DNA from 3 places in the Chryseobacterium sp. AG363 genome. Region 2 is predicted to be linked to each of the others. Evidence: riboswitches for the same ligand, from Rfam matches in the RefSeq annotation. Region 2 holds a riboswitch; each other region holds the start of a gene.
The links. A riboswitch is a leader RNA that binds a small molecule or an ion and turns the genes downstream of it on or off. The one in region 2 is predicted to bind cobalamin.
Positions count from the first base shown of each region.

Region 1: another riboswitch for cobalamin. It lies ahead of DEU39_RS19885 (T9SS type A sorting domain-containing protein); the one in region 2 lies ahead of DEU39_RS10710 (acyl-CoA thioesterase).
Region 3: another riboswitch for cobalamin. It lies ahead of DEU39_RS11395 (TonB-dependent receptor plug domain-containing protein); the one in region 2 lies ahead of DEU39_RS10710 (acyl-CoA thioesterase).

Region 1 is NZ_RAQF01000005.1:321,776-324,048, reverse strand. It holds gene DEU39_RS19890 (esterase-like activity of phytase family protein) at 1-964, opposite strand, end outside; cobalamin riboswitch at 1,190-1,381, shown strand; gene DEU39_RS19885 (T9SS type A sorting domain-containing protein) at 1,444-2,273, shown strand, end outside.
Region 2 is NZ_RAQF01000002.1:2,357,870-2,360,142, forward strand. It holds gene DEU39_RS10705 (hypothetical protein) at 1-476, shown strand, start outside; cobalamin riboswitch at 511-691, shown strand; gene DEU39_RS10710 (acyl-CoA thioesterase) at 806-1,189, shown strand; gene DEU39_RS10715 (DUF4932 domain-containing protein) at 1,364-2,273, shown strand, end outside.
Region 3 is NZ_RAQF01000002.1:2,516,862-2,519,134, reverse strand. It holds gene DEU39_RS11400 (T9SS type A sorting domain-containing protein) at 1-1,055, shown strand, start outside; cobalamin riboswitch at 1,193-1,371, shown strand; gene DEU39_RS11395 (TonB-dependent receptor plug domain-containing protein) at 1,403-2,273, shown strand, end outside.

The sequences.
Region 1 (2,273 bases), on a different contig from region 2:
CGGCTCCGTTTACATCTGTTGCATTGCTAAGATTGATTCTGTATACTTTTTTTATTCCTCCCTGAGAACCGAAATTTCCATCTCTTTCAATCACCAGGAATTCATTATTGCTTAATGCGGTAATATCGCACACTGAATCAGAAGCTCCTCCTTCCTGCTTATATAGAAACTGTTTAGTCTGCCCTGTAACCGTATCAAATGTGACAATTCTCGTTAAAGTTTTATTGGCAGCCAATGCCTTACTGGGAACATACATCATCGACTGCATGGTTCCTACCAGCGTTCTTCCGTCCGGGCTCATACAAAGTCCTTCCATTCCTCTGTTGGCTCTTCTTTTCGCTAAAACAGCAGGTAATTTTCTTGGTCCTGTATTTACTCCGATCGGGCTTATTCTTTCCATCTCCATTCCATCAGCACTGTAGTGTACAATATGCGGTCCATATTCATCAGAAACCCAGAATGTACCGTCAGCGGCAGCAACAATACTTTCGCTGTCAAGACCATACTGATCAGTACCTAAGACATTTCCGGAAGCATCATATGCTACTTCCCCTGTGCTCCCCATTCCAACAGGATTTGGAAGTCCGGTAATAGGCTGTCCGGATGGATTTTTAAGTTTAATATATTTGATGACCTTTACATTTCCGTCAGCATTGATTTTAAAATGCATAATGGTTGGAGTAAAATTAGGAGTAAGAAACTTTTTCCCATTCTGCAAGTCGGTGTTAGGTCCTCTATCGGTAATGACATAGAATTCGCCTTTTCTGGTAGGATGAGCCGCAGCTCCGGATCCAAAACCTCCGTTGATAACATCCACTCCGTTTATCGTAGTCAGTTTTGAAAATGGAAACTCCTGAGGGAGTTTGGAATAATTAATATCCTGATTAACCATTGCGATATCGTCATCACTTTTACATGAAGCCAATACAGCCAGTATACCCACAGAACATAGTAATTTTTTCATATGCTATTTTATGGCTGCGAAAATAGGACTTGATTGTAAACTGATCTTAAATACAATGATAATTGTTTTTTAACAATTGAACAGACAGAATGCATTGAAGATAAATAAGAAAAGAATCTATTTAAAAATGAAAAACCGACAATCCAACCAAATTATTAATCAATTTGAAAATCATTTTTTTTAAAGGAAAATAATTCACAAAACGGACTTATCAATTTATATGATATATTTGCAGCGTTTTAAGGCTGAACAATGTTCATTAATAGGGAATCAAGTGAGAATAATATTCAAATCTTGAGCTGTACCCGCAACTGTAAACTGTTTAAACTTACTGCACAAAAACCACTGGATCTGAAAATCCGGGAAGGAAGTTGTAAGATGTGAGCCAGGAGACCTGCCTTAAAACACCAGATTCAGAGAAAGAATTAGTTCTGCTCTGAAGATAAGTTTCGGGAATAAAACTTTAAATTAATTATATCATGAGAAAAATCTATCTTTTTTTCTTACTGCTTTGCATGCAGGTATTGTCGGCCCAATTCACAGAAAACGACATTAAATTTTGGGTAGGAACCGGTTCTAAAAAAGCATATTTCATTGCAGACTTTAATGATGACAGCACCCCAAATTCTTATGCTTGGGGATACCGTTTTGACGGAAATGGCTTAACCATGGAAGACATGATTACTGCTATTGCCGCTGCAGAACCTAAAATGGAAATTGAAATACCATCCGGATTTCTGTACAGTTTAAATTACAATCATCATACTCCCAGCCTTGACGACTATTGGTCAACCTGGTCAGGAAACACTCCATCAACTATGGCATTCAATAATGGTGTGAACAATGATCTTTTAGTGGACGGAAGATGGTATGGAGCTTCTTATAGTTTTTCCCCTCCTACAATGCCTTCCCCACCAGTTCCAGCCTACAGTTCTGCTTGGTTTGTTCCCTCGCAGGTTACAAACTGGGTAGGAAGCGGAACTAATAAAAGTCTTGTCGTTATTGATTTCGGAACTGATAATGCCAACGGAAATGCCAATTCTTTTGTTTTTGGAATTAAATATAACGGAAGCATAACTGCTGAACAGGCGTTACAACTGATCCAGTCTCAAGCTTCCTATTTCAATTTTGCATCAGCGAATAATCAGATTACTAATTTAACATTGAATTCATTTACTGGAAATACTTCCGGATCAGACAGCTGGAAGTTATATAAAGGAAAAGATCTATCAAGCTGGCAAACAAAAGCCAATCTTTCTCAGATTCAACTGAGTAACAATGACTGGTTTGGATTAAGTTTCGGGCAAAG
Region 2 (2,273 bases):
CTTATGTAGACCAGCTTCCTGCCTACACTCCATCTAAATCTAAAAACGGAAGATCTCTTATTTTTACTGACAATTCTGATCCTAAGGTTCCTACTGCACAAAGAAGCAAAGTGGTGATTGATATTTATCCTTCCAATGCAGGATACCGTAAAAAGGAAAAAGATGCCGAAGGAAAAATTCTTACCATTGATAAAGTAAAACCATGGGGAATTGGAAATGACCTTCCGGAAGGTATGACCGAAATCAAATCCATCAGAGTACAGCAGCCCGGAAGAGGATCTGTTTTTGTAAGAGAAGCCATCAAAAATATGTTCCAGCCTACCATGGATTTTGAAAACGTTGGAGTAACCTCACTTGACAACGATAATATTTTTCTTTATATGATAAACGGTTCAGGGGAAAACAGATACACTACTCTCTGGACGATTAAGAAAGGAAGAGTAATCAGCCAGATTATTTACCATAATCCGGAATAAATTCATTATTTTTGCATTCGAAAAGTTTTTACGCTTATTCATCACAGAAATTGGTTCTGCATCACTGCAGATTAAAAGGGAACCGTGTGAAAATCACGGACTGTCGCGCAACTGTAAGTAACTGAAGTCTTTATCAAAGATCCACTGTGCGAGGCATGGGAAGGAGATAAATGATGTTACAAGTCAGGAGACCTGCCTTTTTCTTAAACATGTAACTTTCGCGATTTGAAGTTGTATTGATCTGATGGATTGTTTCAGGAATTCTATAAGTTCCTGTTATTATTCTGTTGTTTCCAATCATTTCCTATCGCTTTAATTAATAATGATATATGACTACAGAAGAAAGAATTGAAGCATCCGAAACCAGAATCTTTAAAGCGGTTTTCCCTAACACAACCAATCACTATGATACCCTTTTTGGAGGTACAGCGATGCAGCTGATGGATGAGGTAGCTTTTATCACAGCAACCCGTTTTGCCAGAAAAAGAGTGGTAACGGTAAGCAGTGACAAGATCGATTTTAAAAAACCTATTCCTGCCGGAACCATCGTTGAGCTGATCGGGAAAGTTTCATACGTGGGAAAAACCAGTATGAAAGTAAACGTTGAAATTTACACCGAGCAGATGTATTCCTATGAAAGAGAAAAAGCAATTATTGGTGATTTTACTTTTGTAGCGATTGACGAATTCAAGAAACCAATCCAAATACTATAAACAATAAAGTTTCGGGCGGCCTCTGGCCGCCCGAAACTTTTCCATTCAACACAACATAGTATATCTCAACCAAAGAATAATTGGAGTTCATTTGTTTTTATATTTACTTTTAGCATGGCAAAAAAATTATTTTTACATTGCTGTCACTAAAAACTATAGAAGAACCGATATTTCATGAAAAAGATTATTGTAATCATTACCCTTATCCTATCCATTACATTAAGAGCACAAAAAGACGTTAAAATTGAACTTTCAGAAAGTTACGAATTAGGAAATATTATTCTGGCCCTCACTGAATATGGCAGAACAGATCCTTATGACGTACAGAAAATCCCACCGTATTATGATGAAATCATTACGTATTTTGAGCCTGTAAAAGATCATCCTTTACTAAAAAAAGTAAATTATTCAAGAAAAGATTGGAAAAAATTCTTAGGCTTCCGAACTGATTTCTATGCATTTTCTTTTGATGAAAAAGGCTTACTTAAAAGAGATTTTCCTTTCAATTCCTTTGGTCCTAAAGAAGTAGATGAAAATCTGGAGCTCATCAATGATTTTGTAAAGAAATCAAATTACAGAACCTTTTATAAAAATCATCAGTCGTTTTACAATACTTTAATTGCCAATTACAAAGAGTATTATTACATCAATGATACTTATACTTTTTTGGATAAAATAGCAAAAAGACCAGCCAATGAAACAGATAAGAAATACATTATTGCCATATCTCCTTTGGTAGGCGGACAGAATTGCCACAGGGATATCAATAGCTCCTTAACTGTAGACTTTCCAAATATCGGAGAAGATCTTATCCTTGGAAATTTAAAAGGTAATCTCGCAAGAAGGATTCTTGATAATCACACCGTATTTTCAGAAATCGATCATGGGTATGTAAATCCTATTTCAGATCAGTACTCAAAGGAGATAACGGAAAGCTTCAACCTTACGAATTGGGATAAAAAATCAGGATACCCGGGAATAAATTCATTCAATGAATATATGACATGGGCAGTTTACGATTTGTTCATCAACGAAAAATTTCCAGAAGAAAAAACAGACAGTCTTTCGGCGATTTATCATAAAG
Region 3 (2,273 bases), 160 kb from region 2:
CCAAAATTTCGTCCTCTATAACAAATGCAGCAACGGGATTTAATGAGATATCAACCTATGATGTAGCTACTTCGACCTGGGTAAACAGAGGCGGGCTTGTTCCTACAGGATGGGACGGTAGTGTAAGTTCAACCTGGGGGATGACTACCAATGGAAGCACGATTGTAGGTTTAGGTTTTCTTACTGCTGCAAATGCACATGCTGTGAAATGGGATGAAGCAAACGGAATGGTAGATCTGGGAAGTATCGTTGCAGGACGCAGCTCCAGAGCAAACGCAATCAATGCGGCAGGAACAGTAATTGTAGGTTGGCAGGATGAGCCAACCGGAACAAGAAGTGGGGCTAAATGGCAGGATGGAGTAGAAACTTTTATTACTGATAATAATGGAAATAATGTAGGGGAAGCAGGAGGAATTTCTGCAGATGGAAATACAATCATAGGCTCAGCAAATCCTAATCCCTATGTCTGGAATGCTGTGAGCGGACTTACTTATATAACGCATCCTAATGCTTCTTTCAGCTTCAAAGGAGGTGCCACCGGGATTTCTGCTGATGGGAAAAAAGTAATTGGATATTATAGAGCATTTGGAGCACCTCCTATGTCAGGGGAAGGTTTTATCTGGACTTCTGCTACCGGAAGGATCAATCTGAATGATTATGCAGCCTCTTTGGGAATTGCAACGAATGGAGTAACCATGGGGCTTCCTTTGGCCATTTCACAGGACGGAAAGAAAATTGCCGGATCAGGGACGAATGCTTCAGGGCAGATGATCGCTTTTTATCTGGATACTTCTCAATTTTTATCGGTGAATGATGCAGTGAAAGAGAAAAATAATATGGGTGTCTATCCTAATCCTGTGACTGATATTCTATATTTTAAAGGAACAGGAAAAATAGAGAAAGCCGAAATTTATAATATGGTGGGACAAAAGGTAAAATCATTTGATTCGGTAGAAGGGCAGATTGATGTTTCATCCCTGTCAAAAGGAGATTATATTTTGCAATACTCTATGAAGGGAGGAAAACAAGAGACTTATAAATTCATTAAAAAATAACATATATAAATAGTAAAGTAGTGGGATGAATGGCTGTTTTCAATATTGAAAGCGGCCGTTCTTTTTTGTGTATATAGCAAAAGGATAGCATGTTGTGTATAGAAAAGTCTGGTTTTTGGTGAATACATATAAAAAACTATCTTTGCAAAAATTTTGGTTTCCAGTATTTTGGAATGAAAAGGGAATCGGGTGTAACTCCCGGACTGTCCCCGCAACTGTAAATCGCAACTCAAGTTTCTGCAAAAAACCACTGTTTAATAACGGGAAGGTGCAGAATGCGAAAGTCAGGAGACCTGCCGGAATTATAATTAAAAAACATATTGCTTTCGGAGGAAAAGTAAAAAAGTATGGATATAAAAAGATCTTTAGTACTGCTTTTTTCATCTTATGGCTGTTTTCTTTTTGCACAAGAGAAAGCCATCGATACTGTTTATGTCTTCGACAATCAGATGATTAGGGTGAAACTTTTTCATCCCGTAAAAATAATTTCGGCAGAAGATGCTGAGAAAAACTCCAGTAATCTTTCTGAACTTCTGAGATTTCAGTCACAGGTTTTTATCAAAGAAAATGGCCGTGGTGCCGTTTCTTCACCTTCTTTCAGGGGAACTACCGCTCAGCAGACTGCTTTTGTGTGGAATGGAATTAATATCAATTCTAATTTTCTGGGACAGGGAGATATTAATAATATTGCTTTGTTCGGCTATGATCAGATTGGTATAAAAGCTGGTGGTGGAAGTGTAGTATATGGGAGTGGTGCCATCGGGGGAAGTATTCACCTGAATAATACCCTGGATTTTAATAAAGGCTTCCATGGTTCTTTATTTTCTGAAGTGGCTTCTTTTAATACCTATAATAACTTTATAAAAGGTTCTTACAGCAATGATAAGTTCAGTTTTAAGGCTTCTGGAAATTATTCTGTAAGTGAAAATGATTATAAGGTAAGTGACCTGAACTATATCAACAGAAACGGAAGTTATTACAATACAACGTTCAATGTAGGAGCATCCTATAAAATCACAAACGATCATAAAATTTCGTGGCAGAGCCAGTTTTTTGATTCTTCACAACGCTTTCCTGTATATGAAGAAACGGGAACAAAAACGAAATATAAAACTCAAAGTGTAAGAAGCCTTCTTTCCTGGGACTGGAACAAAACAAAGTTCAGTAATTCCCTTAAAGCAGCTTATACGGAAGAGAATTTTCAATTTTTTGGTTCGT